Regions from separate parts of the Bradyrhizobium sp. WYCCWR15520 genome, predicted to be linked through region 1. Evidence: riboswitches for the same ligand, from Rfam matches in the RefSeq annotation. Region 1 holds a riboswitch; each other region holds the start of a gene.
The links. A riboswitch is a leader RNA that binds a small molecule or an ion and turns the genes downstream of it on or off. The one in region 1 is predicted to bind cobalamin.
Positions count from the first base shown of each region.

Region 1 (7,175 bases):
TTCGACACCTGGTCGACCGAGCGCATCGAGGTGCTGCGCGGCCCTGCGTCGGTGATGTATGGCGCCGGCGCGGTCGGCGGCGCCATCAACGTGGTTTCGAAACTGCCGTTGTGGGTCCCTCGCAACCAGGCCGAGGTCTCGCTGGACAGCAACCTGACGCGGCGAATTGCCGTGGATAGCGGCGGGCCGGTCAGCAAGGGCGTCGCGTATCGGATCACCGCCGCCGGCAATCTGTCGGACGGCTGGGTCGATCGCGACAACACCTCAAATGTCGCACTTCGTGCCGTAGTCCAGATCAGGCAGAACGAAGACGTCACCTGGACGCTGTCCACGGACTACGGCGACCGCAATCCATCGCGGTACTTCGGCACGCCGTTGATGAACGGCAAGCTCGATGAACAGCTACGATTCAAGAACTACAACGTCAGCGACAGCCACATCCGCTACCAGGATAGCTGGAACCAGGTGAAGACCGAATGGCAGGTCGCTGATGGAATCTCGATTCAGAACACGCTCTACTATCTGAGCTCCAAACGACACTGGAACGACGTCGAAAGCTATACCTATAATCCCGCCACCAGCCTGATCAATCGAAGCAGTTACATCGAGATTTTTCACGATCAGCAGCAGTTCGGCAATCGCACGGATGCGAAACTCCGCGGACATGTCCTTGGCATGGTCAATGAGTTCGTCGCGGGCTTCGACATCAACAGCATCAATTTTACTCATACCAACAATTCGCCCTATGGCGGCTTGTCATCCGTCAACCCGTTCAACTTCGTTCCAGGCGTATTCAACAGCCCGAACGCCACGGTTCCCGGCTTTGGCAGCGTGACCAACCAATACGCGCTGTTTGCCGAGAACAGACTGTCGGTCACCGAGCAACTATCCTTGATTGCCGGCATCCGTCAGGATGAGCCGACAATCACACGCACCGACTATGTCTCGCCCGCCAACAGCTTCGAAAAGTCGTTCTCCGCTACGACCTGGCGCGCGGGTGCGGTCTATACGCCCGTCAAGGATCTCGCTTTCTATGGCCAGTACTCCACCGCGGTCGATCCGGTCGGCGGGCTCATCTCGCTGTCCGCCGCAAACAAAAATTTCGACCTGGCAACCGGCAAGCAGATCGAGATCGGCGTCAAGCAATCGTTCTGGGGCGGCCGCGGCGAATGGACTCTGGCCGGCTATGAGATCGTGAAGAACAACCTGCTCGCACGCGATCCCAACATTCCGTCGCTGACCGTTCAGGTCGGCCAGCAATCATCGCGTGGCGTCGAAGCATCGGTCGGCCTCTTGCTCGACTATGGCTGGCGAATCGAAGCCAACACGGCCTTCCTGCGCGCGAAGTATGACGACTTCGTGCAGGCGGTCGGCGGCGCAAGCGTGAACTATGCCGGCAACGTGCCTGTCAATGTGCCGCAGAACGTCTCCAATATCTGGGCGACATGGGCCTTTGCACCGAACTGGTCGGCCAATGCGGGCGTGCAGATCGTCGGCAAGACCTTTGCGGACAATGCCAACACGGTCACTCGTCCGGCCTATAACATCGTCAATGCCGGGGTGCAGTGGAAGCCCGATCTCAACACCACCGTGTCATTCCGCGTCTACAATCTCTTCGATGAGATTTACACGACGTCGGGCGGCACCACTCAATGGCTGCTCGGAATGCCTCGCACGGCTCAGCTCGCCGTCAACGTGAAGTTCTGAGCGTGTCACGCACCCTGAAACGCACGCTCCGGCGGTGGCTGTATATCGGCCACCGCTGGGTCGGCATCATCACCTGCCTGTTCTTCGCCATGTGGTTCATTTCCGGCGTCGTGATGATGTGTGTCGCGTTTCCCGGCCTTTCCGACAAGGAAAGGCTGGCAGCGCTTCCCGATATCCGATGGGAGAAAGTGGCGTTGTCGCCGGACGACGCAATGAAGAAGGCTGGCGTCACCCGCTATCCGCGCGATCTCCGGCTTTCGATGCTGGCCGACGAGCCCGTGTATCGCATGACTGCCTGGGACGGCACGCGGCAGGTGATCTCTGCCGCCGATGGCCGCGCCATCACCAACCTCTCCGAAGGACAGGCGCGGGCGATCGCGCAATACCACCCCGCGAGCAAAACACCGCAGCTCGAAGAGATCGTTGATCGCGACCAATGGAGCGTGACTGCCCGTTACGATCCGCTGCGACCGCTTTATCTGATTGCGCTCGGCGACGATGCCGGTACCAAGCTCTATGTCTCCTCGCACTCCGGCGAGATCACGCTCGACATACCGACCATTGCGGCGAAGCTGCCAACGCTGCAATTCGGCGCGACTGAAGCGCGTTTCGTCTGGCTCGATGGCAGCCCGATGATCATCGTTGCATCACGTGATGGCACGCAGACGCCACTGGATGTGACATCGGGCGAATTTGCAAAGCTTTCGCAGGATCGCCTCTGGACTGCCTCAGCAAAACTGCTGCCGCATGCTCGCATCACGGAGCGATTGACCCTCAAGGAATACGACGCTTACTGGTATGCCCATCATCATGACCGCGAACTGCCGGTGTTGCGTGCGGTGTTTGATGATGACGCAAAGACGTGGTTTCACATCAGCCCGGTCACCGGCGATATCATCGGCCGCGTGGACAGCAGCCGGCGCACATATCGCTGGCTGTTCAACGCGCTGCACAGTTTCGATTTTCAACTGTTCCTGAAGTACCGCCCGGCTTGGGACATTGTGGTGTGGCTGCTGTCGATCCTGGGCGCTATCGTCTCGGTGAGCGGCGTCGTTATCGGCTGGCGCTACCTGCGCGACTAAAGCGAATCCGCTCCGCTGGGCTGAACTCCGGAGTTACCGTTGCATCAAAGCGACAATCCAGTTTGCTGGCGGGATGATATCGACGCTTTGGCGTTCGAGCCGGACAACCATCGCGGCTTCTGCATGGTGCATCGGCTGGCCTTTCGAACGCTACTGCAGTTTTTTCCGGAGCCTGATGATTGCCTGGCCTTTTTTCGCAACCAGGAGCGCGCCTTCCGTGCCGCGGCGGCGGCCAAAATTGCTCGAAGAGAAATTGCGCGCGGGGTCAATTTTCACCTCACCAGCCGGGACGTAATCGAACAAATGGGCAATTAGGGGTCGCGAAAGACATTCGTTTCCGCTAGAAATGCCTGCTTCCTTGGAGAACCGTCATGCAACAGACTCGTACCGCTGCCAGCTTGCCGATCGCCAGTCATGACCTGAGCGTGGTCTACCAGGCAGCTCTCGCCATGGCTCTCGGTCTCTTCATCGTGGGGTTCGTCGGTTTCTCCCATATCGATGCCGTCCACAACGCCGCGCACGACGTCCGTCATTCGAATGCGTTTCCCTGCCACTGATTTGCGATGTCGATTTTTCGTTCGATTGTCTTTTCCGCGGTCTTGAGCGGACTGATCGGCGGTGCCGCGGTCACTGTCCTGCAATACTTCAGCACCGTCCCGCTGATCCTCAAAGCCGAAACCTACGAACACCAGGCGCCGGAAGCCGGTGTCAAGCCGACGGGCGAATCCACCAAGGGGCATGCGCCCCATAATCACGCCTCTCACGAACATGAGGCCACCGCTTGGAAACCAGCCGAAGGATTGCAGCGCAACGGCCTGACGGCTGCCGCCAATATTCTCACGGCAATTGGATTTTCGCTCTTGCTGGCCGGCTTCTATGCCATGCGCGGCGGCGTAGACCGGCACGAAGCACTGTTGTGGGGGCTAAGCGGCTTTGTGGTCTTCACCGCCGCGCCGGGGCTTGGATTGCCGCCCGAGCTCCCGGGCGCACCGGTCGCCGCCCTGGGGGCACGTCAGCTTTGGTGGACCATGACCGCACTGGCAACTGCCCTCGGCATGGGTCTCATTTTTCTGCATCGCGCCGTCTGGGCCACCGTACTGGGATTTTGCCTGGTCGTCTCTCCACACCTGGTTGGCGCGCCACAGCATGCCGGCGCGCATAGCGACGTTCCCGATGCGCTCTCGCATCAGTTCGTGGTCTCCGTGACCATTACGAGCCTGCTGTTCTGGGCGTTGCTTGGTTGCCTCACCGGTGTTTTTTTTCACAGGTTCTCCGCACGATCGTCCGGAGCCTCGTCGTAAGCGAGTCGACGCCAATGGTTGCGTCGGATGTCGCTCTGTGCTTCGTTCCATCCGTCATCGGTGCCTTCGTAGAAGGTGAAACGGGAATGCGGTGCGGGGAAACACCCCCAATGCCGCAGCTGCCCCCGCAACTGTAAGCGGCCATTCTCAGTCCAACATAGCCACTGAACCTGCATTGGTTTGGGAAGGCGGACTGGGAGACGACCGCGAGCCAGGAGACCGGCCGATGACCAAGCTCAACTCGTTCGACGGTGGGTCGAAGGAAAGGTGGTCATGGGATTCTGTAGGTTTGCCGCGGGCTTCGCCGCGTTATTTGGCCTGTTTGGCCTTCCTGAAGAGGCGATCGCCCAGTCGGGTCCGCAGAAACTTCCAGAGGTCGTGGTCGAACCCAAGCCGTCGGCCAAGCCGGCCAAGCCCGTTCGCCGAACGGACAACGCAGCGCGCACGAGGCAGGCTGTGCCGGCAAGGCCCGATTCCTCGCCACCGCAACCGTCCGAATTGGTGATCACACCGGACCGAACGCCGGAGCCGCTCAGCCGTACAGGAAGCGCCGTTAGCGTCGTCAACAAGGAGACGATTGCAACTACCAATCCGGGGTCCCTGGTCGATGCTTTGCGAACCGTTCCGGGCCTCGACATCACCGAAAGCGGCGGCCCCGGCGCGATGACGAGCATCCGGTTGCGCGGCGCCAACACCGGTCAGACCCTGGTGATGATCGATGGCATTCGTGTCAACGATCCAACCGCCGCCAGCGGTGACTTCGATTTCGCGATGCTCATGCCGAGCTCCATCGAGCGAATCGAGGTGTTGAAGGGGCCGCAAAGTGCGCTCTACGGCTCGGACGCGATCGGCGGTGTCGTCAACATCATCACCAAGAAGGGCGGCGGCCCCGCCCAATTCAACGTCCGCGCCGAGGGCGGAAGCTATGGCACTGCCGCCACCAGCGGATCGGTGACAGGCTCCGCCGGTCCGTGGTCATATGCTCTTGCCGCTGGCGGACAACACAGCAACGGCTTCTCGCGTTTTGGTTATCGCATTCCGGCACTTGAGGCCAAGTATGGCCCGCTCGAGCGCGATGGCTTCGATCGCGTCGGCGGCTCGGCGCGCATCGGCTACGACGCCGGAGAAGGTGTGCGGCTGGAATCCGGAATTCTCTCCTCGTTCACGCGATCGGCATACGATGCGGCGACCGGCGCATTTCCCGACACGCCTTCAAGCGCCACGCGTCTGCTCCAGCAGGTTTGGGGACGCGCCTCTTTCGATACGCTCGACGGAATCCTGAACCATAGCTTCAACGTGTTCGAGACTCACATCGACCGCTCCTTCAACGAGGTAAGCTACAAGATCAACAAACTGCCGCAGAACACGACATCGACAATTTCCGATTACGTCGGCAACAGTGTCGGCGCCGAATACCAGGGCAACCTGAAAATGGGGCCGCTGGGATCGCTTATTTTTGGCTCCAGAACACAACACGAAACCGCAAACACCTATGCTACCAAGCTGCTCCCGATTCCTGGGCCGCAGAGGCCGCAGCTCGCGGGAACGCAAGACACCAATTCGGTGTTTGCGCTATGGCAATTGCCGATCGGCGAGCGGCTGAACATCAGCCTTGGCGGGCGGGTCGACGATGTCGTCGACGTCGCCCGTTTCGAAACCTGGCGCGCGACCGCGGCCTACACGATTGCCGAAACCGGCACCAAGCTGCGTACCAGCGCCGGCACCGGGGCCAAGGCGCCCACCCTCTATCAGCTCTACGCACCAACTTACGGCAATAGTTCGCTCAGTCCCGAGCAGAGCTTCGGATATGACGCCGGAATAGACCAAACCCTGTTCAACGGGAGACTGACACTGTCGGTCACGGCGTTCGCCAACAAATTTTCCAACCTGATCGAATTTTCGATCGATGCCGCCAATCCCCTTGGGCACTATGTCAACGTCACCCGCGCCGAGACCTCCGGCATCGAATTCGGGTCGGATCTTGTTCTCCTGCCAGGGTATCTGAAGCTGAAGACCGCCTACACCCATCTGCATGCCGTCGACCTCAGGACCAATCTCACATTGCAACGCCGTCCTTCCGATGTGGCCCGGCTTGCACTGGCCATTACGCCCACCGACAAATGGCTCATTGAGCCGCGCGTGCTCACTGTCTCCAAACGCTACAGCGGCGCCAACGAAACCAACCTGCTCGATCCCTATACCCGGGTCGATCTCTATACCGAATACAAGATCGATTCCGTCTGGAAGGTTTTCGCGCGGGGCGAAAATATCCTGAACGAGCATTACCAGGAGGTGTTCAACTTCGGCACCACGGGTCCTGCAGTCTATGCCGGGGTTAACGCGACATGGTGAGTCAATCTGCAACGAAGCCGCCATACGCCATCACGGTCGGTCTTGTCGTACTGGTCGCGCTGCTGGCGCTGGTTTCGCTTGGAACGGGGCCTGTCAGGCTTTCGCCAGCCACGGTCGTCGATGCCTTGTTCGGCGGAGGCAGCGACGCGCAGCAGACGATTATTCGGGAAATTCGCCTGCCACGGGCCATCCTCGCATCGGCGATCGGCGCAGTGCTCGGATTGTCCGGCGCAGCCCTGCAAGGCCTGTTGCGCAATCCATTGGCTTCGCCATCGCTATTCGGCGCACCACAATCGGCGGCTTTCGGTGCGGTTCTGATGATCGCACTGGGATGGGCGGACGTCCGTTCCTATGCGCTGCCGGTGGCCGGCATTGCCATGGCGTTTGTGTCGGTGTTCGTCCTGCTCAGCATCGCCGGCCGTAACGCCGGATTGCTGCTGCTCATTTTGGCAGGGTTGGCGATCTCCAGCCTCGCGGGCGCGGCAACCGCTTTGACAATGAACCTGTCACCTAATCCGTTCACCAGCCTGGAAATTGCGTTTTGGCTGCTTGGCTCCCTGGAGGATCGCAGTTTTCGCCATGTTATGCTGGCCATGCCGTTTATTATGGCTGGCGCAATCTTGTTGTGGAGTCAACGCAGCGCCTTTCGTGCGCTCAGCCTTGGAGAGGAGACCGCGCAGAGCCTTGGCATCGATGTGACACGGGTGCGGCTCCTGGTCATCACCGGCGTCGC
Region 1 is NZ_JBWBWM010000018.1:98,076-105,250, reverse strand. It holds gene AC0QUY_RS21500 (TonB-dependent receptor) at 1-1,707, shown strand, start outside; gene AC0QUY_RS21495 (PepSY domain-containing protein) at 1,710-2,789, shown strand; gene AC0QUY_RS21490 (hypothetical protein) at 2,829-3,104, shown strand; gene AC0QUY_RS21485 (CbtB domain-containing protein) at 3,161-3,346, shown strand; gene AC0QUY_RS21480 (CbtA family protein) at 3,353-4,090, shown strand; cobalamin riboswitch at 4,132-4,332, shown strand; gene AC0QUY_RS21475 (TonB-dependent receptor plug domain-containing protein) at 4,364-6,442, shown strand; gene AC0QUY_RS21470 (FecCD family ABC transporter permease) at 6,436-7,175, shown strand, end outside.

Region 2 (7,175 bases), on a different contig from region 1:
CCCGAGGAGACGCTGGTGTTCCCCGCCCATGACTACAAGGGCGATACGGTTTCCACCATCGGCGAGGAGAAGCGCTACAATCCGCGGCTGCAGGTCCGCAATGTCGACGAATATATCGAGCTGATGGCCAACCTGAAGCTGCCGAACCCGAAGATGATGGACGTCGCGGTGCCCGCCAACATGCATGTCGGCCTGCATCAGGAGGAGCTTGCCAAGCAGGGGCTCGCGCTCTCTGCTGGCGACGCCATCAACAGTCTCGGTCGGCCCGATATCCTCTTGGTCGATCTGCGCGAAGCGAGCGAGCGCGCCAAGCACGGTACGATCGCGGGCGCGCTGCATGCGCCCTACCCTGGTATCTCCGAGAGCCTCAAGCCCGGCGGCATGCTCCGCGAAGTCGCCGCCGCCACCGGCCGCCGCGTGGTGTTCTTCTGCGCCTTCGGTGAGCGCTCGGCGATGGCGGTGGCCGCCGCGAAGAATGCGGGCCTTGTTAACACCGCGCATATCGAAGGCGGCATCGACGCATGGAAGAAGATCGGCGGGCCGGTGGTGATGGGGTGAGGTTTTATCGTAGCCCGGATGGAGCGAAGCGAAATCCGGGACGCCGCCAAAAGATTCCCGGATTGCGCTTCGCTCCATCCGGGCTACGAATTTACTTTCTCACCCGCTTCAATTCCGCCGTCAGAGCGTCAAGCGCGTCCGCCAGCAACACGCCGCCGCACTCGGTCATGCGCTCCGGGATCACGATACGCTTTGCGGGCGGATAGAAGCGCTCCAACGCCGGATGCAGCAGGAAGGCCTGGCCGTCATCGCGCGCGATATCGCCGGCCTGCGAAACCACAAGGAAATCCGGCCGCAAATTCACGATCGCCTCCAGCGAGGCAAAGCCGCCGAAGGCAAAACCGAGATCGCCGGCCGCGCTGCGCAGCCCGGTTTCGGCCAGCAGCGAACCGACAAAACTGTCGCTGCCCGCCACCCAGCCTCGTCGCGACAGCGGCAGCACGCGATAATGCCGCTCCGAAACAGCCTGACGGGCGCGCGCCAGCGCCGCGTCAAGCCGCGCGATTTCCGCCGCCGCGCGATCGGGATGACCGGTGATGTCGCCGGCCTCGCGGATCTGCTGCCTCGCTTCATCGAGGGTTCGCGGCACGGCGAGTTCGGCGAGACGAAGCCCTTTCGCCTTCAACAAGTCCCGTGTCGAGCGCTTGTCGAACGCGCTGGCGACGACGATGTCGGGCTTTATCAGCAGCACGTCCTCGGCTCCGCCCGATAGCACCGGATAGCGGCTGAGGTCGCCCGCCTGCGATTGCCAGCCGTCGCGAGAGAACCGGCTCAATCCCAGGATCTGGTGGGGGTCCGCGAGCATCAGCACCAATTGATCGGTGCAGACATTCATCGATACCAGCCGCGGCAGATTGGCGGCAGGCGCTGTACCCGGCAACCCAAGCGCCATCGCCACCGCTAGAAGTGCCGGCCGCCGCATCAGACATCCGCCCACGGCACGATCACCGCCTCGCGCTGATACTCCGCGCGATAGGCCGAGATCCGGAACACATCCGCCATCACCTGTTCGGACAGCGCCTCTGCCGGGGCGCCCTGCGACACCAGCCGGCCTTCGCGCAGCACCAGCACATGGTCGGCAAATCGCGCGGCGAGCCCAAGATCGTGCGTCACCACGATGACCAGCACGCCCTTGTCGGCGGTCGCGCGCAAATTCTGCATCACGTCGATCTGGTGCCGAGGGTCGAGCGAGGCGGTCGGCTCGTCGGCCAGGATGACCGGCGCCTCCACGGCCAGCGCGCGGGCCAGCGCGACGCGGCTGCGCTCGCCGCCCGAGAGTTCGGTGACGCGGCGATCACTGAATTCGAGCACGTCGACCGCCTGCATCGCACGCAGCACGGCTTCCGCGTCCTTCGGCGACAGCCGTGCCGGATCGGTCGCGCCATGCGGATAGCGACCGAGTGCTACGATATCGCGCGCCGGCAGCGGCCAGTGCACGACATGCCCCTGCGGCAGGTAGCCAAAGCGTTTTGCGCGCTCGCGCAGCGGAAGCGTGGCCAGTGTTTGACCGCCGATCGCGATCTCGCCTTCGGACGGGATCAGCCCGGCCAACGACCGCAACAGCGTGGTCTTGCCGGCGCCGTTCGGCCCGACCAGGGCAACCAGATGTCCCGCGTCAAGCGCGAACGAAACGTCAGTCAGCACGACGCGGCCGGCGAGCCGCACGCCTAACCCCCTTGCGCTCAGCAATGCTGTCTCGCTCATGCAACGCCTCCGCTGAGCGCGCGGCGTTCGCGCATGATCAGATAGAGAAAGAACGGTACGCCGATAATCGAGGTCAGCACGCCGACCTTGATATCCGAGGTCGAGGGAATGATGCGCACCGCGATATCGGCCGCGAGCAGCAGCGCCGAGCCGGCAAGCGCGCTCGGGATCAACAGCCGCCCCGGATCGTGACCGATCACGGGCCGCATCAGATGCGGCGCGACCAGGCCGATGAAACCGATGGTGCCGGTAACCGCGACCGCACCGCCGACGCCCAGTGCGACGCCCGAAATCACGAACAGCCGGAGGCGGCCGACATCGACGCCGAGGCTTTGCGCGGTTTCCTCGCCGAGACTGAGCGCGCGAAAGGCATGGCGCTGGCTGAACAGCATGATCGCGCCGGCAATGATGAAGGGAAACGCCAGCATCACATGCTGGAAGCTGCGGTCCTCCAACGAGCCCAATAGCCAGAACGCGATCTCCAGCACCACGAAGGGATTGCTGGAGAGGTTCATCACCAGCGCGGTGGCAGCACCCGCAAAGCTGGAAATCGCGAGCCCCGAGAGGATGAGGATCAGCAGCCCGGCATTGCGGCCGGCGATGGTGAGCAGCACAAACACCGAACCGAAGGCCGCAGCGATCGCCGCAACCGGCAGCGCGTAGGAGCGCACATCGGCCAGCCCCAGCGCAATCACCAGCACGGCGCCGAAGGCGGCCGATTGCGGCGCGCCGAACAACGAAGGCGAGGCCAGTGGATTGCGGAGCAAGCCCTGCAGCGAAGCGCCCGACAGGCCAAGAATAGCGCCGATCGCGAGCGCCAGCAGCGTGCGCGGCAGGCGTATCTCCCGCACGATCACCTGCGATACGTCGCTGCCGGCGCCCAACAACGCTTGCACCACTGAAAGCGGCGACAGCCGCACCGGCCCGATCCCAAGCGAGATCAGCATCAGGAACACAACGAGGACGGAAAGCGCCGCCACCGCGCCGATCCGCCGGCGCGTGGCAATCTCGTTGGTCAGGGTTACGGCCTCAACACTCATCGATCGTCCTAAAGCAGTTTTGCCCGCTCCGGTACAGACGGTCGGGCACGCGTGCTCATGCGGCAAAAATAGCGCACTCGTCCAGTAGGCATTGCTCGGCGCGCCGGGGCGGATTGACTCGGACTTTGACGAACTTCTACCATAGTTCCCGACGGTTCCCGTTTTGGGGATCAAAAGGGAATGCGGTGCGGGGAAATTCCCCAATTCCGCGGCTGCCCCCGCAACTGTAAGCGGCGAATCCTTCGTCACACGCCACTGGGCATCTCGGTCCTGGGAAGGCGACGATGGGGTAACGACCCGCGAGCCAGGAGACCTGCCGTCAGCCGTGGTCACACGCGAAGATGTCGGTCGGGGAGTACAGGCATTAGCTTCACCTAAGCTCGGTTAGCATACGGTGAGACTTGGTTCGCTGTGACGTGCCACTGACGTCATACCGAGGTCTGAACCATGTCTTCCACCAACAGAGCCGCTACGCGCCGCCGCGTCTGGCTTGCTTCCAGCTTCCTCATACCGATCGTATCGCTCGGCATTTCCGGCGCAGCGGCGCAGACGCCGCCTGAGCAATTGCCGCCGATCGAGATAACCTCGCCCACGGACCTGAATCGGACCCGCGCCAAACCGACCTACGATGAAGGATCGACCTCGCGCCGCGTCGTGCCGGCGGCAGCGCCCCCGACCGGCACACGGCCCGCAGCCGGGACCGGTTCGGGCGCCTCATCGCAAAGTGCTTCGCAAGGCGCGGGCGGCAGCGGCGGCCGGCAGTTTTCAGGCATTGTCGGCACGGCGTCGACCGTTATTACCGCCGAAGAGATCGCGCATTCGCCCGCACAAACGTTGCAGGAAATCATCGCGCAAACGCCCGGCGTGCAACTGACGAGCCTGTATGGCGGCGTCAACGGCGCCAAGACCAGCGTCGACCTCCGCGGATTCGGCGCTTTCGCGACCTCAAATACGCTGGTGCTCATCAACGGCCGAAGGCTCAACGACATCGACATGGCCGGCGTCGATTTTTCGACCATTCCGCTCAATTCGATTGAGCGCATTGAAATCACCCGCGGCAACAGCGGCGCGGTGCTCTACGGCGACAACGCGGTCGGCGGCGTCGTCAACATCGTCCTGAAGGACGGCGTCGGCGGCCCTCCCTTTGCCATGCGCGCCGAGGCCGGCGTCGGCTCCTTCAATCAGCGGCTTGCGAATATTTCGGCCGCGACCAACTACGGACCTTGGTCGACGTCCTTCTATGGCAACGCCATCAAGTCTGACGGTTACCGGGTCAACAATGCCCTCGACCAGCGCAACGGGGTCGGCAATCTCAATTATTCCACACCGGACCTCAAGGCCTTCCTTACGGTAACCGGCGACGACCAGAAGCTCGGTTTCCCGGGCGGCCGCACCGTCGATCCCTCCATCGGACTAGATCAACTCGTCACTGATCGTAGGGGCACCAATACGCCGTTCGATTACGGCAACCAGCAAGGCGCCAGCGCCACCACCGGCTTCACCAAGACAATCATGAATGGCGTCGACCTGATTGTCGACGGCGGCGTTCGGAAGAAGGACACGCAAAGTGGTTTCTTCGGCGCCGTACCGTTTGCCTCGCCACTTCCGAGCTTCTCCTCCACCTACAACGACGCATCCTTGCTGACCTGGTCGATCACGCCGCGATTGAGCATCAAGAACTCGATCTTCGGAATTCCCTCGCAGATCCTGACCGGCATCGATTATTACGACGCGACATTCAATCAGGACCGCGGAGCGTTCAAGGGCCTTGCGCCGACCCACATCTACGACCTGTCGCAGCAGACGCTGGCCGGCTACGGGCAGCACACGGTCGGCCTATTGCCGACGACCGATTTCTCCTATGGCGCCAGGGTTCAAAATACCAGCCTGAGTGCCCGGGATCGGTTTGATCCCAATGCACCCGGTTGCGCCATGTTCTTCAATTGCAGCCCCGCGGCCTCTCCATTGGACAGCAACGAAACACAGTACGCGCTGCATGTTGGCCTCGAGCATCGCTTCAACAGCGTGTTCTCGGTATTCGGCCGCGCCGCGCGCGCATTCCGAACCCCGACCGTCGACGAGCGCGTCTCCAGCGGTCCCTTCTTCGTTCCAGGGACTTTCCAGTTGAAGACCCAGACCTCGCATGACATCGAGGGCGGATTCCGCATCAAGAGCGGTGGCTTCCAGATGCAATCGAGCATCTACAACATGGACCTCGAGAACGAGATCCATTTCATCCCGGCGCTGTTCTTCAACGTCAACCTCGATCCGACCCGCCGCTACGGCTCCGAGACCAGCGCCTCGCTGCGTGTCAGCGATACGGTGACGCTCCGCGGCGGCATGGCCTATACGCGCGCTGTCTTTCGCGAGGGGCCGTTCGCAGGTGACGACGTCCCGCTGGTATCCCGCTATACAGCCATGGGCGGCGTGACTTGGAATATCTGGCAGAACTACCTGGTGTTCGACGCCACCGTACGTGCCTGGAGCGAGCGCTTCATGGACAACGACCAAGCCAACACCCAGCGGCCCATTCCGGCCAGTGCTACCGCCGATCTGAAGCTTAGCGGACAGTACGATCGCTTCTTCTGGTCGGTGGGCGTGAACAATCTGTTCAACGCACTCTACTATGACTACGCGATCGCCAGCTCGTTTACGCCCGGCCGCTTCTCGGCCTACCCGCTCCCCGGCCGCACCTTTATGGTGAAGGCCGGCGCAACGTTCTGAGCGAATTCACCGGTCCGGTCCGCCGGACCGGCTTGTCCTGACCAGACGAGAAGGTATTCTCCTCGGGCATATTGCCGGGGAGAATACCTTTTCATGCCCGAACCGCGTCCATTCCGCTGATTGCAATGAGTCGCATCCGGCGCGCGATGGGCTGGGCGAGGCCCGGCCGTTCGACGTCACGCATCATCGCGCGTTTCAGGCGATGCTGGCTGTGTGCGGCGATCCCGAAACATTGGCGGTCAAGCAGCGTGTGATCGATGCCGTGCTTACCGGCGAGCCGCCTTCGGCGGTCGCCTCTGGTCGTCACGGTCGAACCAGCATCCGCATCGCCTTGCGGCAGATGAAATCCCAAGGATATGCATCAACGGCGCTGGACACTTGGCTTGCCAGTTTCGATCCAGGCAGCCCGAACGAGCAGAATGAAGATGCGGATCTGCACGAGCATGATTGATTTGGAAAGAAAGCGACATCATTTCGACCAAAAATAACGCTTTCTGTGATCAGATCCCGTGATAAATGAAGCCGCAAAACCTCTCGACGATTTCTGTCGCAACTCGAATGGCGTGACAGGAGAGAATGTCGAAGCTGCCGCCGATTCCTAAACAGATTCGGGTGGGCCTGGGGTCAAAAACAACATAGTAGATTGAGACAGACTTGAAATGACGAATGACGATCAAGGCCGCGACGACCGGGCGGCAAAGGCGGCCGAGGCCGCCAAGTCCGCGATGGCCGAGCGGGAAGCCGCCACGAAAGCCACGCTCGATAACATGGCGAGGTTGAGGGCATTGCGGCTGGCGCGCGAAGCTGCCGAGCCGCCGCGCGCGCCCGCGACGAAGAAGGCGCGCGCCGCCAAGGCACGGAAGCCGGCGGAGAAGGCCCCGGCCCTTTCCGACTGGCTGGCGAACCAGCAAAGCGGCGGACGGCGAATCTGAGCGAGCCGCGCAAAAGTCCGGTGCGTTACGCCGGCCCCGGCCAATCGATCAGCGATCGCGTCTTGTTCTCGGCATCGTAGACCTGCACCTGCAGCATCTGGAAGCGGTTCTTCAACGCCATACCCGCTTCCTCCGCCGCCTCAACCGTATCGTGATGCGACTTGAAGTGACCATCGACCACCAGCGAGTAACCGGAGGTTGGCGCCTTGTCGGCACG
Region 2 is NZ_JBWBWM010000012.1:102,334-109,508, forward strand. It holds gene AC0QUY_RS15525 (MBL fold metallo-hydrolase) at 1-558, shown strand, start outside; gene AC0QUY_RS15530 (ABC transporter substrate-binding protein) at 650-1,480, opposite strand; gene AC0QUY_RS15535 (ABC transporter ATP-binding protein) at 1,480-2,262, opposite strand; gene AC0QUY_RS15540 (FecCD family ABC transporter permease) at 2,259-3,302, opposite strand; cobalamin riboswitch at 3,438-3,637, shown strand; gene AC0QUY_RS15545 (TonB-dependent receptor) at 3,750-6,026, shown strand; gene AC0QUY_RS15550 (DUF6925 family protein) at 6,097-6,477, shown strand; gene AC0QUY_RS15555 (hypothetical protein) at 6,686-6,958, shown strand; gene AC0QUY_RS15560 (hypothetical protein) at 6,984-7,175, opposite strand, start outside.
Region 2: linked by a shared signal. The riboswitch ahead of AC0QUY_RS15545 (TonB-dependent receptor) and the one ahead of AC0QUY_RS21475 (TonB-dependent receptor plug domain-containing protein) in region 1 are both predicted to bind cobalamin.

Region 3 (7,175 bases), on a different contig from region 1:
TGGAACTGTTCCGACCGATCAGGCGACTCACCATTGATTGCACGTGGCCGATTTCGTGGTCGACATCCATGAGCGACGCTCTGGAGTCCGCCTGAAGGGACCCGACCGCACGTTTTCTTCAGAGCCGCTCGCGCCTGAAGACGCGGAGGCGGCTTATTACATTACGAGGACGTCAATCGCCCGTCTTGCGGAGGCGTCCTCTTCTCGAAATTAGGATGGGTGACCGTACGCCGGCATTTACGAACAACTGTTCGCCGAGGCTAATGACCTGTATCTGCGAGAACCTGCTCGCACCATGCGTTTTTGCGGTCAGAGCCATTGAGATCCTGCAAATCAATCTCTTGCCGGATGCAGAAAAAAGGCCGCGCGAATGTTACGCGCGGCCAAGTCAGGGAGGAACGCCCCAAGGGGCGGCTGAAGGAGCATCGAGATGAGTAGATCGATCACTCACCGAGAACTCCAAGCTTGTGAGAGCATCAGTGTTACGAGACGCTTTTTTGTTCGTCTCTAGTCGCGCGAAGTGATCGAATACTTGAGTTCTTGCGCGGTTTGGCGGTAATTTTTGTACATGTCTCGCATCTTTTGTGCAAAGATGATCAGCTGGACGCATCGTTCAGCTCGACGTATCGGTCGGTCTACCGCGATAAGCCCGGATACCTAAGGAGGTCACCGTTCCCTTCTTTGTTCAGGCGGGATGTCGTTTCGGCGACACTCATCACGGGTCTCGGTGATCTATTACAAGCCTGTACGTGACGTGCGCTGCGAGTTCAGAATCGTGAGAAGCTACAGGCCTATGGGAATGTCAACGTAGCGCATCGATGGCTCGTCAGCGTCCGCCGGACCGAGCTGGTCCGAAGCCGACTGGCAAGCCGCAAGCGCTGCCGATGTCTGCTCTATGGCCTGCAAATGGCGAAGCATCACGCGGATATGGCGCGGCCAAAATGGTCGTTTCGGAGTGCGACGGTGGACGGTTCGAGTCCGCAGACGACAGAATGGATGACATGCCGCTCGAAGGCCACGAGATCGGGGGTGCCCGTAACTTTCAAGCACGGGCCAGGAAGGTGATGCGGCAGTCGTGCCTGAACGGGCTGTTTTTGGCCAAGGTGGTCGCTGAGCCGATGCAGGCGATAGAGATGCGCGGAGGTGGGCAACCTTCGGTCAATGGCTACGTCAGCGCATGGGTACGGCGATGCGACAGTAAGTTTCGGCAAGATATGGGTGTGCCTCGCGATATAGCATGTAGGCGCGTGCAGAGTTGGAGGCGGCCGCCTACCGATTTTCCTGCGGCGCTCACCACCGCGGAAAATTCGAACCTTTGCCGAGCGGATGCCGGGCGTGCCGCTGCTCGCCAATGTGACCGCCTTCGGCAAGACGCCGTTTCTTGCGGCGGCAGAATTCGAAATAACTAATCAATGGCGATCTGGCTCGTGTCGGCGCTGCGGGTGGCGAATAAGGCGCAGGAAGATGTGTAAGCTGGGATCGCGCAACCGCCGCACCCACATGATTGTCGATCGAATCCAGACGTGCGCCCAACTCTATGCCACGATCGGGCCACACGACGACGAGGCTAGATGCCTCCGTTCTCCAGACAATCGCTCCGAACCGCACAAAGAATTATCGAGAGGTTGACGGAACAGTCCTCTTGCAGGTAATCGGAGATGTCGAGGTTCTCCGGATGGATCCGGAGCTAAGAGGGAAGCCGGTGCGATGCCGGCGCTGCCCCCGCAACTGTAAGCGGCGAGCCGCTGTCCAATAGAAGCCACTGAAGCCACGCGGCTTTGGGAAGGTCGGATAGCGGCGACGACCCGCGAGCTAGGAGACCTGGCCCGACAATATATTCGTCCACGGGCGGGGTGTCCCGGTGGTGCGCCAAGCAGTTGCCGCTTTCCGCGGCTTTTCTGCACGCGTCCGCCATGGCCTTTGCTCCCAACATGGGGTTGAAGCTATGTCTCTTCTCTCGATTCCTGTCGCTACCCTCGGTACGCCGCGCATCGGTCCGCGCCGCGAACTCAAACTCGCGCTCGAGAGCTATTGGGCCGGAAAATCTGACGAAACGCAGCTTCTTGAGGCCGCGGCTGCGCTTCGCGCCGCCAACTGGGCGCGGCAGAAATCGCTCGGCGTAACCGTTATTCCTTCAAACGACTTCTCGCTTTATGACCATGTGCTCGATACCAGCGTGATGGTCGGTGCCATTCCGGAAATTTACGGTTGGAGTGCAGGCCCTGTTTCGCTCAAAACCTACTTTGCGATGGCACGGGGCGTGCAGCGCGATGACCATGACGCGAATTGCGGTCACGCCGAGCACAGCGCGGCAGCGCAGGAGATGACCAAATGGTTCGACACCAATTATCACTACATAGTGCCGGAATATCACAAGGATCAGACCTTCACGCTTTCCTCTCGCAAGCCGATCGAGGAGTACGAAGAAGCGAAAAACCTGGGTTATCAGACGCGCCCGGTGCTTGTTGGTCCGGTCACCTTTCTCAAGCTCGGCAAGAGCGCCGATCCTGCATTCGATACGCTGTTGCTTCTCGATAGGCTGCTGCCGGTCTATGTAGACGTTCTCCGCGAACTCACCTTAAGGGGCGCCGAGTGGGTGCAACTGGACGAGCCATGTTTGGTCCTGGACCTCGATGCTGCCACACGCGACGCGCTGCGCCGGACCTACACCTATCTGGCGAAAAAGGTTCCCGACGTGAAGATCATGCTCGCTACCTATTTTGGAACGATCGGCGATAACCTGGAAGCCGCTTTGACGTTGCCGGTTGCGGGCCTTCACATCGACCTGGTCCGCGCCCCGGAGCAGTTGGACGTGATTGTCGCCGACGCTCGAAGGGATCTTGTCATTTCCCTCGGAGTCGTCGATGGCCGCAATGTCTGGCGTTCGAACCTTCCAGCGGTGCTCGACCGGCTCGAACCTGCCATCGCAAGGCTCGGCAAGGACCGCGTGCAGATTGCACCCTCATGCTCGCTGCTTCATGTCCCGATCGATCTCGAACTAGAGACCGATCTCGATCTCGATGTGAAAAGCTGGCTTGCTTTCTCCGTCCAGAAGATCGGAGAACTCGCAACGCTGGGCCGCGTGCTGGCTAAAGGATGGGAGGAAGCGGCGGATGTACTTGAGGCTTCGGAGGCCGCGGCCGTCGCGCGCGAAACGTCACCCAACGTTCACAATGCGAACGTCGCCAAGCGAATGGCTGCAATCGATGGCAGCATGCGGCGTCGTCACAGTCCTTTCGCCCGGCGCGCCGAGGTTCAGCGCGCGCGGTTCCGATTGCCGACATTTCCAACGACGACGATCGGATCGTTCCCGCAGACGCTGGAGGTTCGCAACGCCCGCGCAGCCCATTCCCGGGGAACGATGAGCGACGCACAATACGAGCAGTTTCTCAAGGAGGAGACGGCGCGTGCGGTGCGCTGGCAGGAAGACATTGGTCTCGACGTTCTCGTGCATGGAGAGTTCGAGCGCAATGACATGGTGCAGTATTTCGGTGAGCGGCTGTCCGGCTTCGCATTCACCAAGCATGGTTGGGTTCAGTCCTACGGCTCGCGATATGTCCGGCCGCCCATCCTGTTTGGCGACGTCTCCCGGCCGACGCCGATGGCGATGGAGTGGTGGCGCTTCGCGCAATCGCTGACCAAGAAGCCACTGAAGGCGATGCTGACTGGGCCGGTGACGATCCTGAACTGGTCATTCGTCCGTGATGATATTCCACGGAGCGAAGCATGCCATCAGATCGCGCTCGCGATACGTGACGAGGTGATCGATCTGGAGAGGTCCGGCGCGATGATGATCCAGATTGACGAGGCTGCGCTCCGAGAAGGATTGCCGCTGCGCAAGTCACAATGGAAGACCTACCTCGGCTGGGCAGTAGACAGCTTCCGCATCTGCTCGGCTGGGGTGGCCGACGAGACCCAGATCCACACCCATATGTGTTATTCAGAGTTCAACGACATCATCGATGCGATCGCGGCAATGGATGCCGATGTCATCTCGATCGAGACGTCACGGTCAAAAATGCAGCTGCTTGATGCCTTCAAGAGCTACAAATATCCAAACGAGATCGGACCGGGCGTTTACGACATCCATTCGCCGCGCGTCCCGGATGCAGCCGAGATGAAAAATCTCATTGCGCTGGCGCGGCAGCGGCTTTCCGATGCGCAGCTCTGGATCAATCCCGATTGCGGCTTGAAAACGCGCCGATGGGAGGAGGTGCGTCCCGCGCTAACCAATATGGTCGCGGCTGCCCGTGAATTGCGGGCGGCGTCCTGATCCCAGTTGCCGATCTCCGACGTCTTTTTTCACAGGGGGCGCCGATGCGTTTTCTAAATCAAATGCGTCCGCTTTGGAAAAGAGGGGCCCTGTTGCTGATTCATCGCTGGTGGGAGCGATGTAGCGTGGTGGCGAGAAAACGATCCTGAAGTTGGTCGGAAGCAAGGCTCAAACGATCGAGGGGAACGAAATGCTCTCGATCCATCTCGGTACTGCTGGAGGGTTGAGTTATTGAGTTGAGTGTTTGCCGACTTTGGGAACCGGAACGGCGAAGCGTCGGACGATTTGCGAATGGTCGACGCGGATCCGGACGATTCGTATCGTCTTGCCCGGTCATGTGAGGTCAGGCCGGAGGGCGCTTTCGCTTCCTCGTCTCGCGGGCGAACCAATCGTCTTCGTTCACCTGAGACAAGGCGACCTTTTCGCGCTGGAAGATCGCTGGGCTCATCAGTAGGTGCCATTGTCGAAGGCGTCGCGAGAGATTACTGGCTGCACTGCTGCTACCCACGGCGCTCCACGCCACCTCCGTCGCTATCCCCCACCCAACAGAGCAAATCCGACAGCCAGGGCGAAAACGGCATCGGAGAAAACTTTGGCGTAAGGTCGCAAACCCGATGAACCAGAGTCTATTGCTAATCGCAAAGTAGGCAAGAATATAGCTCCGTAGCGGAGCGTCCTTGTCGTGATGCGCTTCCAAAGCTCTTCCTGCCTTCTGAAGGCGTGAACAGCACCAGGCCGTTGTTCGTTCTGCGCCTTCTATCCTGTTCGCCTGATTTCCAGACGGAAGGCGCGGCGCTAGCGCACTAACGCTAATCACAGTTCCGGAAATCACAAATCACTTGAGGCGAGCAGGTGCGTCGAGTTTAAATGATCTGATACGCGATTTGATTGAAGTGATTCGGAGAGAAGAACATGCCCAAAGGCAAGGTGAGGCTGTTTAAGGAGGATAAGGGTTACGGCTTTATAGGGCCTGACAGCGGTGGTGAAGACCTCTTCTTCCACGTGAGCAGCTTATCGCCCGGTGTAACGCTCAAGCAAGGCGACCGCGTCAGCTATGAAACCGCTGTAGACCACAGGACGGGACGTGGTCGAGCCGAAAAGGTCGTGATCGATTGATCATAGAGACTTGGGCAGATTCATCCCGGCCCATACGAAGGCTTATTAGCGAGGGCGTCAGAGCGCCTTTCGCTTCTCCGACACGATATTGGTCTGCGAACAGAACTTGCTGCACTATGCTACCGGAGTGGCCAACACCCGACAGCGCGAGAATCACGCACTCGACCAAGCTTGCGGCATACCTCGTACTCCAGTTTACGATAAAGTCGGCAGGCGCTATCTCGAGTCGGTTGGCATGCAACGTGTAATCGCGAACGCCGTGCATCTCGCAAAAACTTTCGTTTGGCGAGATCTATAGCCTGCGCATTGTCTAAGACATCCAAGCCCACTATGCCCTCACAGATGTCACACTACTTGGCCGTTCTCGCCGAGGACATTCTTATAAAATCGAGCGATAATGCGCGACATACATATGATCTTGCTTTACCCGTCCAGAATGAACCGCCAGGTTTAGTTTCCCGACTGACATCGATTGATCTTCGTCAACTTGCCGGAATGCGTCGGGGTCGGAGCGCCTGCTTATTCACATCGGGCAACCTGAATTCGTTCGACTTGAGCTCGCTCAATGTGACCAGCTAACCTCGCGTGCTTGAATAGCCTAATCGACAGCGAGGGCTCGCCTTGTACAATTTTCTCGAACAGACGGTTGCCCATTACATGACGCGAGAGCCTCGGACGGTTTGGCGCGATATGACGGTGTGCGAACTTGGCAACCTTTTCGAGAAGGAAGATTTCAATGCCTATCCGGTCATGGACGGATCGCATGTGGTCGGCATCATGTCCAAGCTTGACTACCTGTCCTGCTTCGTTTTCAGCCCGGCGCGCATCCTCCCGCGCTACCCCGACCTGATGCAGCGGACGGCCGTCGATCTGATGAGGGCGGAATTTATTTATGTCGCGCCGTCAACGAGGTTGACCCGCGTGCTGGAGCTGATGATCAACCACCGCGTTCGCAGCATGCCGGTGCTCGACAGCGAGCAGCGGCTTGTCGGCATCATTTCGAGGAAGGACGTAATGCGAGCGCTGCAGGATTGCGCCACGGCGGATGCTGTTTCTCGCCCGATCTCCTAGGCGACTGCCTTAATGCACCTTCAATCTTCGATCTCAGCAATAGATATGCGAACGATAATCCCGTGGCGTGGTAGGCGCGATTCGTTCCAGTCGTTGGCTAATCGTCAATCGTCTCTCCAACATGATGGTCGAAGTTGGATTGATCTGGACGAGGTCCAAACGAACGCAATGTTCCAGAGTTCGGATTGGTGAGGTGGAACCGCGCTTCCGCTTCCGTTGTTCCGTCGCGGACCACGCGCAGGGCGGCGAACCGATTAGCCCGCCCATCGAGACATAAAATCAAATCGCATCCTGGCAGAGTGAGGAATTAGTGTAACACCCAGCCACCTCCTTAGTTTTCCTCATCCGGCCGCAGTTTTGCGATGCGACGCGCTTCGCCGCGGGCCCGCCGAGCGCGGCGTCGATCCTGAACCAGGGGCGCAACGATCATATGTCAGGTACCCGCGCCGCGTTTGGGGGAGAGCCCGGCTCTTACGAGAAAAGTGCGATGGCAGAATCGGCTTCAGAAAAAGGTTGTTCGTGGCGATCCTGCTCTGTTCAAAGCCAGCTTGATTGGTGGTGGGAGCTGCTGCGGGCTTTATCAGGCCCGTGATAATTAGTCGGCCGTGAAGAACGCCGGATTTCAACTCGGGACGAATTGAAGTCGGACCGTGAGCTGGGCGAGGAACTGGCGCAACAAGAGCTCGAGCCAGCGGATGAGACGCCGGAAGTTGTA
Region 3 is NZ_JBWBWM010000059.1:11-7,185, reverse strand. It holds cobalamin riboswitch at 1,648-1,843, shown strand; gene metE (5-methyltetrahydropteroyltriglutamate--homocysteine S-methyltransferase) at 1,946-4,273, shown strand; gene AC0QUY_RS38300 (cold-shock protein) at 5,186-5,389, shown strand; gene AC0QUY_RS38295 (CBS domain-containing protein) at 6,011-6,460, shown strand.
Region 3: linked by a shared signal. The riboswitch ahead of metE (5-methyltetrahydropteroyltriglutamate--homocysteine S-methyltransferase) and the one ahead of AC0QUY_RS21475 (TonB-dependent receptor plug domain-containing protein) in region 1 are both predicted to bind cobalamin.

Region 4 (7,175 bases), on a different contig from region 1:
ATAGTGCCGCGTTCGATCAGCCATGCCTCGCCAAGGCGGCCGGCGCCGGCAAGCGCGCGGCGCACCTTCTTCAGATTGCGCCCGGTCTTCATGATGACGAGCGCATCGGAATTGCGCGCGCGTTGCTCGAGCTCTTGTTCCGACAGCGTACCCATCAGTACCGTCATCACATCGTCGCCGAGGGCGATCGGCAGGCCGACCGAATTCCAGCAGCCAGCCATGCCGGGAATGCCGGCGATCACCTCGATCTCGACGCGGCGCTGCAGACGTGCACGGAGGTGCATGAAGGAACCGTAGAAGTAGGGATCGCCCTCGCAGAGAACGACGATGTCGGCCGCGCGGGCGATCCGCGCAAGACGCTCCGCCCACTCGTCGTAAAAGCCGGCAAGGAGGCCAACATATTCCGGACTATCGAAGGCGATCTCCGTAGTGACCGGATACTCCATCGGATATTCGCAGACGTCCTTTGCCAGTAGTCCATCGACGATGCGGCGCGCCTGGCCAGCCCGTCCTTTCTTCCGGAAATAGGCAACGTGCTTGGCCGCACGGACCTCACGATCGGCGCGCACGCTCATGAGGTCCGGATTTCCTGGCCCGAGGCCGCAACAGATGATGCGCCCCATAGCTATTCGTTCCGGCTCGCCAGCGCGTTCACGGCGGCGACCGTGATTGCGGAGCCGCCAAGGCGCCCCTCGACCGTCAGCGCCGGCGCAGGCTGGTCAACCATCAGCGCAAGCTTGGCTTCAGCCGCGCCAACAAAGCCGACCGGACAACCGATGATCGCTGCAGGTCTTGGACAGTTGCGATCCTCCAGCATGTTGAGCAGGTGAAAGAGCGCGGTCGGCGCATTGCCGATAGCGACGATCGCGCCGTCCAGATGCGGCCTCCACAATTCCAGCGCTGCGGCTGAGCGGGTATTGCGCATGGATTGCGCGAGGGAGGGAACCTTGGGATCGTCAAGCGTACAGATGATGGCGTTGCCGGCCGGCAGGCGCGCACGCGTAATTCCCTCCGACACCATGCGTGCGTCGCAGAGGATAGGCGCGGCGTTCTGCAGCGCAGCCCGCGCGATGCGCGCCATGCCGGGCGTGAAGCGGATGCAGGATTCGAGACTCACCATGCCGGCGGCATGGACCATCCGCACGACCACTGGCTCCTCGTCGGCAGAAAATCGCTCAAGGTTCGCCTCCGCGCGAATGGTGGCGAAGGATTGACGGTAGATCGTCGCACCATCGGTTTCATAGACGTGCGTCATCAGGGCGCTCCCGTTAGAACGGAAGGATCCGCGATCATTCGGCCTGCGCTTACTCCACGCTGGCTAGGCGTATCCCTCGTTGAGCCGCTGCGGATGACATCAAATCCCTCGCGGGTCGCAACAAGGGTGAGCGCAGCAGTCCCCGAATGAGCACAGCCTTTGGCACAGCCAGAGACGTGAAGCCTCTCGTCCGCGGCAATATGCGACGCAAGCGACGCTGCAAGTGCACGAGTGTCGCAGTGCGCCTCACAGCAGGCGGGCGCACCGCTGCAGGCGACGACGCGCAGGATCGGATCGTCCGCTTGGGTGACGAGGCTCTCGCAGTGGGGCATTTCGCGCAATCCTTCCGCCACAATCATGCGCCAGGGCGTCATCCGTAATCCTTGCGAGCATCCGGCAAGATGGCTGAGAGCGGCATGTGTCAGCTGTCCGAAAGCCGCAGCGACCATCGCGCCTTGCGGATAAAGTCCGGGACGCGGCTCCGCGATCATGCAAGCCGGCTTGACGTTGCTACGAAGCGCGTCGGGCAGTTTTGCGCCAGCCCCGACATGCGCTTTCATTCGCCCTCTCCCCTCCCTGGCTCCGCCCGAGTCGACGAACCACTCGGCAAGCGCGAGCGCAACGCTTACCGCTTCTGTCCGTGAGACGGGACGACCATGCTCCGCACCGTCGGCACGCACGATCAGCTCTCCCGCGATGCTGCGCTCGATCCGGATGTCGGCGGAGGCGCCGGCCAGCGCGGGCTCTGTGCTGCAATCAACGGCGAAGCCGAATTTGGTCGGCAGGTCGGGCGGTCCCATCACAAGCCCGCGTTCAAGTTCTGCTGCGAGAAAACAGGTATCGTCACTGGCGCTCCAGAAGGGCGAGACAAGGATGTTGCGCCGCGCTTCCGACTCCGCATCGGGATCGAGCAAGTGCAGCCGTGAGAGTTCCTCGATCAAGGGCCGATGACCTTGATCACTGACACCCCTGATTTGCAGGTTGCCCCGGCTGGTCAGATCGATCAGGCCGTTGCCGTAGCGCTCGGACAGCACCGCAATTCCCGCTGCCTGCTTCGGAGCCAGCCGGCCACCGTGCGGCCGGATGCGAACCACGAGCCCATCTCCCGACCGCATCGGCCGTAAGGCGCTGGGGCACCAGCCCTTGATCGCAACAGCGCTCATGAAGCCTCCCGCAGCGCGACCGCAATCGAATTGCGCCGTGTCCTCCAGGGCGAAGCTTGATTCAAACGGGTGAAGCAAGTCTCGATCGCCGCAAGCGCCGCCGGATTCTCGCGCGCCATGAAAGTGCGCACGTTGTCGCTGCCAAGCATCGCGTCGTAATAGAGATCGAAGAGATGCGTGGGCACCGCATCGGCAAGATGTGCAAAGCTGGCCATATGCTCTAGCGTGGCAGCGATTTCCGCCGCGCCCCGAAAGCCGTGGCGCATCATCCCGGACATCCATTTGGGTTGACCGCACGCGCACGCACAACGCGCGAAATTTCCTCGGTCAACGAGCGAGCACGCGGCTGATCGGGATGTGTCGCGTAGGTGGTAGAGCGATGGTGTGGCCGCGCCGAGGCGCGCCGCCGCGGGCGCAAGGCCCGCCTCATGCACGGCATAGTCTGCGGCGAGCAGCAGATCCGTTTCATGGTAATCGGTGGAAATGCGGGCAAGCGATTGTTTGCGGAAGATCTCCGGCCGGCTGCGCCACGGCACGATGCCGTCGGCCGTCGCCGCATAGGCCGCAGCACCGGCGATCACGTCCGGCGCGTTTATGTCGGACAGGCGGCCGCAGACGTAAGACCACCGTCCAGGCGCGCTGAGCGCGCAACCCTGGCTACAAGCAGACAGGCATTCGACCGGAACCACGTGGACGTCTTCCGGCACGCCGGCGAGAATGGCGCTGTGCAGACGCGCGCCTGGCGTGATTTTGCCTTCTCTTACGGGTTGGTCGGCACGGCAGGTGATGCAGACATGAAGCGTGACGGTCATCGCCCTCCTCGATTTTTGGCGGAGGCGATGAGGCGCACGAACCGGAGACACTACGGTTCGTTGCCGTCGCGGAGCACCCCGTCCGCCGGTCTCAAGTCTCTGCGCTGGCAGGTCTCCCGGCTTGCGGAGCAGGTTTTCCCTTCGATCTCCACCTTCCCAACCCTTGACGGGTCAGTGGCTCCTAGAGATCTCTCCGGTCACGGTCGCGGGGGCGGCTGCGCTTCAGGTCCAAGCTTCGCGGCTAGAGCCCTATCGCATTCCCTCTTCGCCTGTCCTAGGACAGGAACCAACGCCACCCCACCATTTGCCCAAGCGTGCAGCTTGTCAAGCCGTAGAGCGTGCTCATGACTTCCGAACCTGATGCCGCTGAGGACGAAACCGTGACCTCTGAAGCCTCGCTGGACGCCCACCATGCGGCCAAAATGGCGAAGAAAAAAAGCAGCGCGCGACCGGATGATAGCCGCCAAGAGCGGTGAGAAGGGACTCATCATCGTCCACACCTGCGCGAGCAAAGGGAAATCCTCCTTGGCTCTCGGCATGATCATGCGGTGCGTTGCGCATGGCTTTCCCTGCGCCATGATGCAATTCATCAAAGGTGCGTGGGACACCGGCGAGCGCCCGCTGCTGACCAGACATTTTGGTGAATTGTGTCGCGCCAACTGGGAACATCGGCGATCGGCGAAGGAATTTACCACTCGACGATAGCCTAGGTTTCAACTTTCCATCCAGAGCCTTCATCGCGTGTCAACTCGTAGGTCAACAAATCAGGATGCTGACCGCGATGCATTTGATGCGAACCTGGCGATTGGCCGAAGCGCAACTGGTAAATGCCATGCCTGTCCTTAGGAAAAAAGCTTTTCTGCCGGCCCACTATCGTTGCGGAATAATAGGCCGCTGACAGACATCAACTAATCCGATGGGCCGTTCTGACCTATCGATGGATTGGTGCGAGGACGCGGCGCCGCCCCCTGAATTCATGGGCGTGAGTGAGATCAAATGCAAGATCTGCAAGCTGGCGCTCCTGCTCGCCAAAAAAATGCCCGGCCTCCTTTTCGGCGGCCGGGCGGAAGTCAGTCTGGGGGGGAGCGACGCTGCTACACATCGCACCAGCTTCCGTCGGCAGAGGGAGGGTGCCGGCGGTTCATTTACGGCGGGGGCATTCGCCGTTAACTTTAGCCACGGGAAGGCCGATATACGTTCCAAATGAAATCAGGTTTCGCTTCCTTCTGCTCTATTCAGGGAATTCGGCCCAACGATCGCGTGAAGCTCGACAAGTGCGTCGGTCACGTAATCTTGAGGCGATCATCAAAGATATGCTTCAAGATGAACCCACCGAAAAGAGGCTGTCCGCCAATGCTTCGCCCACCTGTGATCACTCATCCGCGATGGAAGTGACGTCCGAGTATGTGTGCCATTTGCACCAGACTATGCTCGCTTTCTAACAGCATTCCGCAAAACTGGTGAAATCGATTGTTTCGATGGGATGCATCTATGCTGTTGATACATAAAGACATGCGTTCAGCGACCCTTGATCTAAATCGCCTCATTCGCGCAGGACGCTCTGGTGACCAGGCGTAAGCTCTGGCCGAATTGCAATCCATTTTACCAAGACATCGCGGTGGCCGACTTTTTTGCGCGGCCTCGGCCCGTTTCCCATCTGCAAGGCCCGCTGCGTGTTTGCGCTGCTTTCGGATCAGCCAGCGCACGCGGCGGAAACCCCACAATTGCGAGTCTAGGGCTCAATCGCGAAAGACCGCTGAGAGGGCATGTTGGCCGACGGCTGGTGCGAAGCTACTCATCGAGGCTTGCACGGACACGGCTCGCAAACAGCGAAGCACCCGGCTCATCATGGCGCAGGATTGTTTGGTGGCCGACAAAGTCTCGCTACGCAACGTGGTAATTGCGACACTATTCTCAATCCAAGAATGTCGCGCGGCCGTTCCCTGGGCCGACTAGACGCAGATCATCGGCAGCTTTCGAGCGGCACGTCGTTTGCAAGGGTGATATTGGGCATGGACACGGACCTTCAGCCGTGCCGATGCCCGCAACCTTCAGGTTGCAGCCCGACGCACCTCTTGCTTCTCCCTTTAGCAAAGTGCGTCGGGCTTTTTCGGTCATACAGACACGCCCTTGCAAGAACACCCCCTTGCCTATGGCAACGCCTGTCTTGACCATGCACGCTGCTCTGTATCCGGATTTTCGTATTCGGGATTCGACAATGCACGAGACAACCTTTCGGCGAGCCACCTGAGAGGTTCCCAAACTGATAGATTCCCGTCGATTTAGCTCGGTGGGCTAAGACGTGAAGTCGTGTGCGATCGAGGACCCAACAGCGCAGAGCTCGGCGGCATCAAGGAATCGGCTGGGCCACTCCGAAAACCTGCCTACGGGTCTACCGCCGATCGATTACGTCCTTATGGCCGATGACATAGTCCCCTCCTTTACGGTTGAGCGGGTCAAGTATCAGGGACGAAACAACCGACCGTATCGCGCTAGATCAACATCGGAAGCATCTGCCCAGGGCGCGCGAGGACAAGGCGCTACGATCAAGCGTTACAGCCGCGATTCCGACATCCGCTCGACGCGGCGCGGATCCGGCCTTTCGTCGTCGTCAGAAGCGCCGGGCTGACGCCATCGACCACCTCAGTTGTGCTTTTCAGGTAACAGCGGCCTGATCTCGGCCAAGCCCGCGATCGCATCACAACCAGAATGCTCGCGATCAGGATAATGAAATTCTTTTCGAAGATTTGATGGCGGGTTCAGAAGGCAATCAGATCGTTCCTTATTGCGCCGCCTGCAGCCCGAGCTCTGTAGCCAATTCCGCCCCGCCTGCCCGCACTGTCATCCATAGATTATAGGCCATGATTAACGACCCGATCAAGAACAGCGCTCCACCTGCGGCGCGGATGATGTGGAAGGGATGCATCGCTTCCACGGTCTCGATGAAGGAATATTCGAGGAAGCCGAGCGAGGTGTAGGCGCGCCACATCAGGCCCTGCAGGATTCCCGACACCCACATCGCCGAGATGTAGAGCACGATGCCGATGGTCGCGGTCCAGAAGTGCCAGTTGACCAGCTTCAGGCTGTAGAGCCCCTTGCGATCCCACAGCCATGGAATCAGGCAGTACAGCGCGCCAAAGGAGACGAAGCCGACCCAGCCCAGCGCACCGGAATGCACGTGACCGATGGTCCAGTCGGTATAGTGGCTCAGCGAGTTCACGACCTTGATCGACATCATCGGCCCTTCGAAGGTCGACATGCCGTAGAAGGCGACCGACACGACCAGCATGCGCAGCACGGGATCGGTGCGAAGCTTGTCCCAGGCACCCGACAGCGTCATCAGGCCGTTGATCATGCCGCCCCATGAGGGCATCCACAGCATGATCGAGAACGTCATGCCGAGCGTCTGCGCCCAGTCCGGCAGTGCCGTGTAGTGCAGGTGGTGCGGACCGGCCCAGATGTAGAGGAAGATCAGCGACCAGAAATGGATGATCGACAAGCGGTAGGAATAAATCGGCCGCTCGGCGCGCTTCGGAATGAAGTAGTACATGATGGCGAGGAAACCGGCGGTCAGGAAGAAGCCGACGGCGTTATGCCCGTACCACCACTGGAACATGGCGTCCTGGACACCGGCCCAGGCCACGTAGGACTTCGAGCCGAATACCGACACCGGCACGGCAGGATTGTTGCCGAGATGCAGTACGGCGATGGTGACGATGAAGGCGAGGTAGAACCAGTTGGCGACGAAGATATGCGGTTCTTTTCGCTTGATGATGGTCCCTAGGAAGACCAGTAGGTAGACCACCCAGACGATCGTCAGCCACAGATCTGCATACCATTCCGGCTCGGCATATTCCTTGGACTGGGTGACGCCGAGCAGATAGCCGGTGCCGGCAGCGAGAATGAAATAGTTGTAGCCGATGACGACGAACCAGGGGGCGAGAT
Region 4 is NZ_JBWBWM010000038.1:61,429-68,603, forward strand. It holds gene cobI (precorrin-2 C(20)-methyltransferase) at 1-623, opposite strand, end outside; gene AC0QUY_RS33415 (precorrin-8X methylmutase) at 626-1,255, opposite strand; gene cobG (precorrin-3B synthase) at 1,255-2,418, opposite strand; gene AC0QUY_RS33425 (cobaltochelatase subunit CobN) at 2,415-2,903, opposite strand; partial or broken gene AC0QUY_RS33430 (DUF1636 family protein) at 2,901-3,230, opposite strand; cobalamin riboswitch at 3,320-3,536, opposite strand; partial or broken gene AC0QUY_RS33435 (cob(I)yrinic acid a,c-diamide adenosyltransferase) at 3,575-3,884, shown strand; gene ccoN (cytochrome-c oxidase, cbb3-type subunit I) at 6,013-7,175, opposite strand, start outside.
Region 4: linked by a shared signal. The riboswitch ahead of AC0QUY_RS33430 (DUF1636 family protein) and the one ahead of AC0QUY_RS21475 (TonB-dependent receptor plug domain-containing protein) in region 1 are both predicted to bind cobalamin.